DNA from 3 places in the Echinicola soli genome. Region 2 is predicted to be linked to each of the others. Evidence: riboswitches for the same ligand, from Rfam matches in the RefSeq annotation. Region 2 holds a riboswitch; each other region holds the start of a gene.
What was found. Region 2 has a riboswitch for S-adenosylmethionine ahead of FKX85_RS11775 (hypothetical protein). Riboswitches for the same ligand answer to the same signal wherever they lie in the genome.
Positions count from the first base shown of each region.

Region 1: linked by a shared signal. The riboswitch ahead of FKX85_RS10770 (O-succinylhomoserine sulfhydrylase) and the one ahead of FKX85_RS11775 (hypothetical protein) in region 2 are both predicted to bind S-adenosylmethionine.
Region 3: linked by a shared signal. The riboswitch ahead of FKX85_RS17140 (homoserine O-acetyltransferase family protein) and the one ahead of FKX85_RS11775 (hypothetical protein) in region 2 are both predicted to bind S-adenosylmethionine.

Region 1 is NZ_CP041253.1:2,689,287-2,693,154, reverse strand. It holds gene FKX85_RS10780 (DUF4407 domain-containing protein) at 1-610, opposite strand, end outside; gene FKX85_RS10775 (GDSL-type esterase/lipase family protein) at 972-1,646, shown strand; SAM riboswitch class I at 1,728-1,839, shown strand; gene FKX85_RS10770 (O-succinylhomoserine sulfhydrylase) at 1,979-3,154, shown strand; gene FKX85_RS10765 (serpin family protein) at 3,372-3,868, shown strand, end outside.
Region 2 is NZ_CP041253.1:2,941,765-2,945,632, forward strand. It holds gene argS (arginine--tRNA ligase) at 1-429, opposite strand, end outside; gene FKX85_RS11770 (arginase) at 699-1,649, opposite strand; SAM riboswitch class I at 2,129-2,241, shown strand; gene FKX85_RS11775 (hypothetical protein) at 2,366-2,857, shown strand; gene FKX85_RS11780 (efflux transporter outer membrane subunit) at 3,767-3,868, opposite strand, start outside.
Region 3 is NZ_CP041253.1:4,377,048-4,380,915, forward strand. It holds gene FKX85_RS17135 (hypothetical protein) at 1-384, shown strand, start outside; SAM riboswitch class I at 707-816, shown strand; gene FKX85_RS17140 (homoserine O-acetyltransferase family protein) at 1,048-2,103, shown strand; gene FKX85_RS17145 (homoserine dehydrogenase) at 2,096-3,322, shown strand; gene FKX85_RS17150 (VOC family protein) at 3,400-3,789, shown strand.

The sequences.
Region 1 (3,868 bases), 250 kb from region 2:
CTTCCTTCTTTTTAGCATTGGATCCCAAACCTATGACTCCTGTAGTCCCTGGGGTCTTGACCCCAAAACGCTCCTCATCATACTCTTTTTGTACCTCATCCCTGAAAGCCGCCTTAGCGGCAATTTCATCGCGCAACTGTTGATTCTCAGTTTCCAGATGGGCTATTTCAGGATAGGTCGCATCCAAATTCTCTTTGGCCTCCTGCATTTCAAGCACTTTTTGTTCACTGACTTTTTGATCGATTTCCTTTTCAAAAACCTTCAACTCCAGTGGCTTCGAAATGACCAATGCCAAAAACACAGCCAATAATAGCCGGGGAAATGCAAGCTTCCATTCAGACCAAAAACTTTCCTTCTTTCGCATGCTCGAAACAATAAAGCGGTCCAAATTAAATATCATTACGCCCCACACCAAGCCGAAAATCACTGCCCAATACCAACTTTCAAAAACGGTATACAAAGCATATCCTGCTGACAATGCTGCCAAAACCCCTGTAAAGAACACAGTACCTCCGATCCCCACGTATTTATTGGTTTCGGTAGGACATTTTTTCAGAATGGACACATTGGCTCCACTACAAAACAAAAAGAATACTTTCACTTTTTCCATTATCAGTTTATTTCATTGGGCAACTACCTCTTCCTCTGCTCAAAAAGCGGGCAACAATCCACTGAAATTATGGATTGGAAAGCGCATCCAATAACTAATGTGATGAAAACAGCCTATCATGCCACCAATCAGTACTTTTAAGGTGTAAAAAAGAATGCCCAATCCGCCGTAAAACGTATATAGTAAAATGGTCAAAAACGCACAATTCCTTTCTATGAACGGAAATGTGTTCAGAAATGAAAAATCGATTTGACACTTCTTTCCCTTTTCCGCTACGTCAACATTTCTCCTTTCCCATTATTTTTAGTTATTTACATGACAGAATAATGGACTAAAACCTTTTCACTAATCACTAGAACAAATGCCCATCCCATCTTCATTTACCCGAAACACAGGCCTGCTGCTTGTTCTTCTCCAGATAGCCTTTATCCATGCGCTATCAGCCCAGGAAAATCCCGAAAAATTTCGAAAAGAAGTTGATCAAATCGTCACCAACACCCCTGTACCATCAGGAGATGTCTACCTTTTTACTGGAAGCTCCAGCGTAAGAATGTGGAAGGACATTGATCGTTATTTTCCTGACGTCACAGTGGTCAATACTGGCTTTGGTGGTTCGCAGACTTTTGAATTGCTACATTATGCTGAAGAGCTGATCATCCGCTATGCCCCCCATAAAGTTTTTATCTATGAGGGCGACAATGACTTGGCAAGTGGCAAGACCCCCGTCACCATCCTGAACACCATGCAAAAACTGGTCAGCAAACTAAAGTCCAAGCTTCCTGAAACGGAAATCGTCCTGATTAGTCCCAAACCAAGTCCGTCAAGGTGGCAGCTCAAAGAAGACTATGAATCCTTAAACCGTCTACTGGAAGTTTATGCCGACAAAACCATCGGCGTTGAATTTGTCAACGTTTGGGACATTGCCCTCAATGAAAAAGGGCGACCCAATCCAGAAATTTACCTGTCCGACAGCCTCCACATGACCGAACTGGGCTACGACGGCTGGGCAGAGATGCTCGAGCCACACATTCCCTAGGCGCTGATCTTGCATACTCAAAAGCCAAATTGTTTGGAAAATCAACTGTGCTGATGTTACTTTGCATGACTTCAGGAAACTGATTTATACAGAAGAGGCGAGAGACCAGGCTCTGCGACCCTCTGGCAACCATTCGTCTCGGCGAAAAGGTGCCAATACCTGCCCAAAAAAAAAATTGAGGGAACTATAAATTAGACATTATGACCAATCTACCTTTTCACCGTTTTTTTCTTATCCACTACCGGATTTCGCTGGCCTATGCCATGTCCAGACAATTATTGATTTTTCATGATTAATTACTGATTCTATAAAACCGAAAGATATTAAACACCATGTCAAATAAGCACTTTGAAACAGAAGCCATCAGGATCGCTTCTTCCAAATCCAACCAACGGGAACATTCGGCTCCCATTTACATGACATCCAGTTTTACCTTTGACAGTGCCGAAGAGGCCCGTCAGATGTTTGCTGAGGAGATCCCCGGCAATATCTATTCCCGCTATGCCAATCCCAACAGCTCAGACTTGATCGAAAAAGTTTGCGCTCTGGAAGGCACCGAGGACGGCATCGCCACTGCCTCTGGAATGGCAGCAATGTTTGGCAGCATAGCTTCTCTCCTACAGCAAGGAGATCATATCCTTGCCTCCCGATCATTGTTTGGCTCTACCCACCAGCTGCTCACAAGAGTATTCCCCAAATGGGGCATCACCTCTACCTACGGAGACATTTCGGATATCGAAAACTGGGACAAGCTCGTGAAGCCCAACACCAAAATGCTCTTCATAGAGACCCCTTCCAATCCTGGCCTAGAGGTAATCGACCTGGAGTGGATCGGTAAGTTTGCCAAAGCGCATAATCTGATCTTAGTGGTGGACAACTGCTTCGCCACTCCCTACCTACAGCAACCGGCCAAGTGGGGCGCGGATATCGTGGCACACAGCGCTACCAAGTACATTGATGGTCAAGGACGTGTCTTGGGAGGATTGATCCTTGGAAAGCAAGAATTGATCAAAGACGTGCAGTTCTTTACGCGCCACACAGGACCTTCCATTTCCCCCTTCAATGCTTGGATCCTTTCCAGAAGCATGGAAACACTGGCGGTCAGAATGGAAAGGCACTGCGCCAATGCATTGGCGGTAGCATCCTATTTCCAGGACATCAATGAGCTTGAATTCGTAAAATATCCTTTCCTAAAATCGCATCCACAGCATGACCTTGCCAAAAAACAAATGAAACATGGCGGCGGCATCGTCACACTCACGCTGAAAGGAGGCATCGAGAGAGCTCAGCGATTCATTGATGAACTGCAGATGATCACCGTCACAGCCAACTTAGGGGATACCAGAAGTATCATTACACACCCAGCATCTACCACCCACAGCAAGCTCACTGAAGAAGAACGCCAACGTGTAGGCATTCTTCCAGGGCTAATTAGGCTTTCTGCCGGATTGGAACACCATGATGACATCATCGCGGACATAGAGCGAGCACTGGAAAAGTCCAAATAGCACCTCGCAAACAGTCGATGCTAAGGGGACTCTGTCATAAATAGTCGTCATTGCGAACGGAACAGTAGTGAAGCACAGCAATCTTGCCTTTCAGTCAAGAAATTGCTTCTTCCCGCCACTCCTCGTGATGACGGCATTTTATTTTATGACGCAATCTCATTTTTGTAGCACTCACCTGATTTTCACCGTCTTGGGAACAAAACCAAATAACCGAGCCATGAAAAAGATCTATTATTTTTTTCTTCTAATGACTGCCTCCACAGTTGGATGTATCGATAGCGAGCCCAAGGACAAAGAGATCCTGCCCAACCTGCGAACGCTGACAGATGAGGAACAGTCCCTGGCTTCCTACAGCGGAGATTTCGCCATTGACCTCTATCTGCAGCTAAGGAACCATGATGATACCAACCTTTTTTTTAGCCCTTACAGTATTCAGCAGGCACTATCCATGACCATGAACGGCAATAAAGGAACTGTCCTCGAAGAATACTTGCAAGCCCTCAGATACGATAACCTTACTATTGACCAAGCCAATATGGCCAATAAAGGGCTTACGCAATTCCTTCAGGAAGTGGACCCAAAGGTAACATTTAACGTCGCCAACGGTATCTGGTACAAAGAAAACCTCACCGTAAAAGAAGCTTTCCAGGAAATTGTCCAGCAACACTATTTTGCCGCTCTCAGCGGGCTAAACATGGCAAATCCTAACTCCGT
Region 2 (3,868 bases):
AACGGAGAATCCAAGGAAATTATTCCTTAAGTGACCCAAATGAAGGGGCTTATTGGTATTGGGAGAGCTGAACTCCACCATTACCTTTTGGTTTTTTGGCGGCAACTGGCCAAGCTCCTTGTTTTGGTAGAGTGCTTGGAAAACAGCCATCCAAGATTGTTCGTTGACAGAAATGTTCAAGAAGCCTTTTACCACATTAAAAGCACTGACTGCCTCACAGTTTTCGACCAGGTACTGCCCGATTTTCTCACCACTATCTTCAGGTTTCATTCTGGTGAACTTCAGAAATGGAAAGAGCACGAAGGTATAATTGCCTTCAAATTCCTTGCGAGTAGGCTGTAAGGCCAGGGACTCTGGGGCTACCTGATGGTCAAAAGCTTGTGCAAATGCTTTACTGATGGCTTTTAGTATCTGTTCTTGAATCGTCATTCTTTTGTATTAATATTTTTACTTTTCGTGTCCCCTAAGAATTGGGGCAAACTCTGATTTTATCCCGATATACCGGGAACATTTTTTATTCACTATTCCTTGATTCTGATGTCCTGGATGAGTATCGGGCTATCGGGACGGGGCAGACTTCTATTTTTTTCTCTTGATTCGTCACGGCATTAGCGATAAGGTGATACCTCTGATTTGTATCTGAGAAAATCAATCTTATCAGCGTCATCCGCGTTCCATGGATATCCGACACCTCACTTTCAAAAGTTGCTGACCAAGGATTTGGTAGTGCATTCCAATACTTCAAAGGCGTTTTGGGCCATGATGTTTTCGGAATCCAACGTTGGGTTTACCTCCACGATTTCCCAACAGCAAACTCTCTTGTCTTTTATTAATTCCATGTTCAGTTTTAAGGCTTCATTCACCGTGAGTCCATCCGGAACAGGTGTGCCTGTACCAACGGAAATCGAACTGTCCATGCTGTCTACATCAAAGGAGATATAAATCTGCTCGCAGTCTTTCAGGATGGACAAGGCCTCTTCTGAAATTTTCACTATACCTTTTTCACGAACTTCTTTGGTGGTGAAATTTCGGATGCCATGCTTACTGATAAGCTTGTTTTCCGGTTCTTCTGTATCTCTGACAGCAATGTAGACGATATCTTCTGCCTTTATCTTTGGGAAGTCCCCTCCGATTTTTTTGATCTTTTCCCAGTATTCGATTTCTTCCGCTGAAGGCTCCTGCTGCTTGTTTTCCAGGTTGTCTTCTTGCAGGCACATGCCCAGTGGCATGCCGTGCATATTTCCTGATGGGCTGGTATAAGGACTGTGGATGTCAGCATGGGCATCGATCCAGATCACCCCAAGTCGCTTTTCAGGATTGGCGGCTTTGATTCCCATGATGGTTCCGGCAGCTGTGGAGTGATCTCCGGCCAGGACAATAGGAAACTTTTTTTCCAGACGAAGTACCTTTATGGTGTCATGGACATTGCTGAGTACTTCGTGTACCCCATCGATGTACCTGGCATGAGGATAGGGGTTGTTTTTCCAAAGGTAATTATTCGCGTCTGGCACATTGATGGGATCAAACCGGGTAAAGAAATCCGACTTTTTTCCCAAGCTGGCCACTTTTAGCGCATCAATTCCCAGGCTGGCACCCCTAGTGCCTGCGGCAAGTTCTGACCGTACTTCTACAAGCTTAATGTTTCTCATAATGGGTAAATCTCTAGTTCGTTATATTGGGCAAATCCAATCAATGAATTTATTGCCACAAAAGTAGTCAAAATTGTGCATTTATGGGAGAAGGGAGGTTCTAAAGGTTGTGAGGTTTTAAGGGAATGGGAAAGTTGAAGGAGGGTAAACATAGATGATATGGTGATGATTTCGTTCACCGAATGGAGGGGTATGTTGATTTCCTCATTCGTACACTTGGTTTTTAGCAATACCTGTATGTTAAAATGTTGGTTCTTTTTGTAACGATAAGATAGCTTGAAATGCTATTTTGCAGTGTGATAAAGCACTAAATTACAAAGGAATGAGGGATAGAGGGCGTTCACAATTGGGTAAAGAGCGGAAGGGTTAGGAGAGGAAAATAATATTCCCTACAAATTCTATAGGGAAATTAGTTTTTGTAAAAAAATGTCGTACCTTTGAAGCAGTTATTAGCGAAAAGCGGAGCAAGCTCAGTAGCTGATTTATAAAGAATAGGGGAGAGAACAGGCTCAAAGAACCTATAGCAACCTATCCCTCTCATAAAGAGAAAAGGTGCTAAATCCTGCCGAAATCATTTGAGGACCTATAAATGTAAAAGCCATGAGACTAACAATGCGAATGCAGAACTTGCTGAAAGAACCGAAAAGGTGTTGTTGCTGATCGCAACAAATCCGCAAAAAAAAAATTAACTAGTAACCATCTCAAATTAAGAAAACATGACAGCAATAGCTTCTAACTATAACATTTCCACCCAAAACAATAATATCTTCAGCTTTCAGTCAGTAAGTAGGAACAAAGACAAGGACCTGACTTCACTGAGTGCTTATGACTGGCTAGCACATAATGAATTTGTTCAATTGGAAGGCCAGGGATCTTTTGGTTTTCATAATTATGCTGATGCCAATAAAAAATTCCAAGCAATTTATTTTACCCTAAAAGGAGATATAGCAGCGCATTATGCTTTCTTTAGGGGTATTGTTTTGGCGGGTCAGCCCAAAGAGATTTATTTGGAAAACATCCATGAAAATAGAAGTTTCACACTGAAGTTTTACAAAAAGAATGAAGCAGTGGCCAAGCAATACCTAGAGAAAATTTTCAGAATTGTAAATGAAGAAATCAGGTTTAAGCAAGTACTGAGAAAAGTGCTGATCAATCAAGAGAAGCACCGTTTAGAAGAAAAGTTGCTCTTGAATGAACTGAGCAATTAAGATACAATAATAAGCCATCACTAATAACCATAAATAAAAGAACCCTTGATATAGCATCAAGGGTTCTTTTTTTGGCCAAAGAGAAATGCAGGATTAGGGGCAAGCAATATTTCTGGGAGAAGATAAATTCTTGATGTTTTTTTAGAATCCCCTTTCCCTGTTGATCATTGGAACAATGCTCTAGCGGTTGGAAATGGGTTTTAGCGGATCAAGCCATATTTTTGGGGGCGGGAGAAGATTTATATTCATTTGGTATGTCGCCACGAAGTCGCCAAGACACGAAGTGTTTTGTAGGCGGATTCTAAATTTCATGGAAAACAAACAGCTTTGGGTCTTAGAATCTTTGTGGCAAAAAAACAAAAAGGAAATCCTATTAAAATAAAGGGATTCATGCCCTCAACTTTTTCGCTTGCCTCATTTTTAGCACATTTTGAGACTAAGCAATATTTCTGGAAGATGAGAGATTTCCAGGTGGTTTTGGTAAGCATATTTCTCTTTAATTTAGCAATAGTAATGCGTGCTCCAGTATAAAAAAATCAGCGTAAATCTTATTAATCTGCATCATCTGCGTGCTATCGAAACTAACCCTAATCCCCCCAACTTTTCCGCTTGATCCGTTTTAGCGTGAATTTATGGGTGTTGGCCAGGTGATTGCTGCTAAAACCGTAATCATTTTATTCGGCTATTTACCGTGGCCGTTGTCCATGACTATGAATATGAAGAGGCTGCCTGATTCCGATGAGATCAGGCAGCCTCTTGGTTTGGAACCACTCTTCAATTCCAATTTTTTAAATAAAGAATCAGCGGAGATCTGCCCAACCTGTCCCGTCGGGGCGGATCAGCGTTACCTGCTTCCATATAAAATAGCGTCTGCCATGCCCATATTCCAATATTTCCGCTTGATCTGAGTTATTTCCAACCGCCTCCAAGGCTGCGGTACAGCTCGATATTGGCGATGGCCAATTGTGTTTTTAGCCTTACCAGTTCCATTTGGTTTTCCAGGGCATCTTC
Region 3 (3,868 bases), 1.4 Mb from region 2:
ATCGAAGGACTCGGAAGGACTCATGGACTGACTTATTCGATGGAAGATGACCTGATGGTCCTTACCGACATCGGCGAGGCTTCTTCAGATAGCGATGGAGGTTTGGTCATCATCACCGACTTTACCAGCACATTTAACAGCGCAGCAGACGGTGGCACCATCTCCATGGCTGATCAAGCCAGAATCGAGGGCAATAATACCATGCTGGGAAATCCTGTGGATGTCGCATACAGTGAAGATAGCAAAATGATTTTCGTCGCAGAAAGAGCCAACGGTGGTGGGAAAGTATTGGTCTACGACTACTTCTCCTCAAACGGCAACCCCGCTCCAGCATATAGCTGGGACGTCGCAGGTGCTTCTGCCGTTTACTATTACGAGGACTAAGCGGTAATTGATTTTAATCTAGCTGAAACATTCAATCAATATTTCACAAAAGAGCTACACACCCTTCTACTACCAAAGGTGCCTTGATTTATTTAGGCACCTTTTTATATTTTGCCCACTTTCGATACCTTTCGAACAATAGGCCAAATACATTGCGCTTTTCAGGGCACTATTTCAATTAAGAGCCTCAAAACCTAATTCTCTATCGATTTTATAGGGTTTTATAGAGAGTATTATTTTCAAAAAACTCTTTTTCGAATACTTGCAAATTCAAAAATTGGATTGTTACTTTGTGTTATCCTTTACTTTTTAAAAGTACAAGGATTTATACAGAAGAGGTGAGAGACAGGCTCGCAGACCCTCTGGCAACCTGGAAAATCCAAGGTGCCAATTCCTGCCGAATGTGAATATCCGCATTTGGAAATATAAATTCTTAAACAATGAATTTTATAAAAAGGATACACACAGCAATACAACTTCACACACAAATCATCATCGAATTTCTTTTTATCGACAGGGATAACTTCATGCATCGTCGAATGTGCATGTGTATGTGCAACTAAGGACTCTCCTTTTGTCCGTATCGGGCACTATAATTTCTTTTATTCCCAATATTGATGATCCCAGTTGACCGAAGTCAACGCTAAACTTAAGAGTAAGAAAATGAATCTAACATCACCGTATCTGATTACCGATATGACACAGGAAACATTCCACTGTGAAGAGGAATTAAATCTCGAATCAGGTGAATCACTACCAGGATTTGAGATCAGCTATACTACTCAAGGGCATTTGACGCCAAAAAAAGATAATGTCATCTGGGTATTGCACGCACTGACAGGAGATGCCAATGTCCACGAATGGTGGAGTGGCCTGGTCGGAGAAGACAAGTTTTTTGTTCCTACAAAATACTTCATCGTCTGTGCCAACCTTCTAGGATCATGCTATGGATCCACGCAGCCACTTAGCGATAATCCCAACACCGGGAAACCATACTATTACGATTTCCCGAACCTGTCCACCCGTGACATGGCCAAGGCATTTGACCGTCTTCGCCAGCATTTGGGAATCCAGCAGATAGACACCATCATCGGTGGATCGCTTGGTGGCCAAGTAGCACTTGAATGGTCTTATAATTTACAAGAGCACGTAAAAAAAACGATCATAGTAGCCTCCAATGCCAAAACCTCCCCTTGGACGATTGGCTTCAATGAGGCCCAAAGAATGGCTATCGAATCGGACAGCACCTGGGGACAGAACTCACCTGATGCAGGCAAAAAAGGCCTGGAAGCGGCACGTGCCATCGGCATGCTCAGTTACCGCCATCAGGATATTTTCCATGCCAGCCAAGCCGAAACGGAAGAAAAGACAGATCATTTCCGCGTAAGTTCTTATCTGCGCTACCAAGGGCAAAAGCTCTCCAATCGCTTTAACGCCCTCTCCTACTGGGTGCTCACCAAAGCCATGGATAGCCATGATCTTGGAAGAGGCAGAGGTGGTACCGCCAAGGCACTTTCAGAGATTAAAGCGAAAGTACTCTCCATCGGGATCAATACAGATTTGCTCTTTACCAAAGAAGAATCGCAGTTTATCGGCAAAAATGTCCCTAATGGCACTTATCGGGAGATTTCTTCCATTTATGGCCATGATGCCTTTTTGGTAGAAAACGAACAGCTAAATTATATTCTAACATCTTTTTACCTGGAAAATAATGACTAACCGCATTGGTTTGTTTGGCTTTGGAGTGGTTGGCCAAGGATATTATGAAATTGCTAAAAACCACCGCCCAGCGCTTTTACCTGAAACAATTGTCGTACAGAACAAAAATAAAAAAAGGGATCATTCACTGCAGTTTTCCTTTGATCCGAAAGACATTTTGGATGATCCTTGTGACATCGGAATAGAGCTGATCTCGGATCCCGCACAGGCTTATGATTATGTCAGCAGCCTGCTAAAATCAGGAAAGAAAGTCATTTCAGCAAACAAAAAAATGCTTTCTGCCCACTTGCCAGCACTATTGGAACTGGAAAAAACTTATGGAGGAAGTCTTCTGTATGAGGCATCCGCTGCAGCAGGTATTCCGATCATTACTTGCTTGGATTGCCATTTTGCCGGGGACGATATCAGCAAGCTCCAAGGCATCCTCAATGGTTCCTCAAACTACATTCTAACCCGATTATTTCAGGATGACCTTAGCCTACAAGAGGCCGTAAAACTAGCCCAAGAAAATGGATTCGCAGAAGCAGACCCTACACTGGATATCAACGGAAGCGATGTCAGCAGCAAACTGACCATTCTGAGCCTCCATGCTTTTGGAAGGTATATCCCCGAAGGGGAAATCCTGACCATCGGAGTGCAGCATGTACATGCCGCAGATGTGGCGCTGGCCAAATCCCTGGGCCTAAAGATCAAGCTGATCGCCACAGCCCAAAAAGACAAAGAGGGCCTAAACCTGCACATCCTTCCTACTTTGGTCGGTGACAATGATCCATTGTTCTTGGTAGAAAATGAATACAATGCAGCAAAAATAACTTCCCAAAACCTTGGCGAACAATTCTTCCAAGGGAAAGGTGCCGGAAGCTTACCGACAGGTGCTTCCGTTTATGCGGACTTGACCAAGGCCGAAAAAGGCTATGGTTACAGCTACGATAAGCTCAATGGCAAAAAAATCACTACCGAACTTCCACAAGCTGCATCCTTGGAAGTAATCATCAGTGCGGACAGCCCTGATGCCCTGCATCCAGTAATCGGAAGTGCCTCCATCCACCAAGCCAATGGAAGGTATTGGGCCATCAGTACTGTTTCTACTGCCGAGCTCATCAAACGCCTCCCGGCCATAGAAGCCAATAAGCTCTCGATCGTAGCACTCAATAATACTATTAGTGAAGATAATGTCCTTGCCCAAATCCAAAGACAGGAAACCGTTAATATAAGCTAACCCTTGCAAAAAGACCTTTGCCCCACTTAAAAGGTAATGACACGTGTTTTTTCCAGTGTTTTCGCTAACTTAAAGACATGGATTACACGCAAATCAAAGAAACCTGTCTCTATATCCCTGACCTGGATCGGGCGGAGGAATTTTATCATAAAAAACTAGGTATGCCGGTGATTTCCAAAGAGGAAGGCCGGCATATTTTTTTTAGGTGTGGGACAGCCGTACTGCTTTGTTTTATTCCTGAGACCACCAAAAACGAGAAAGTGCTGCCTCCCCACTTCGCCAGCGGCAAACAGCACATTGCCTTTGAGGTAGAAGCTAGTGCCTACCCAAAGAGCAAAGCAGAATTGATCGAAAAGGGCATTGTCATTACCCATGAACAAGAGTGGAAAGACGGCCTTGAGAGTTGCTATTTCGAAGATCCCTTCGGCCATGTGCTAGAAATCGTCCCCAGGGGAATTTGGGAGTAGTCCGACTTTGTCAAGTTCAAGTGGGAATAGTCTCCTTGAGCCCATCAGTGCATGGAAAATTAACGAAGCGACCTTTTCT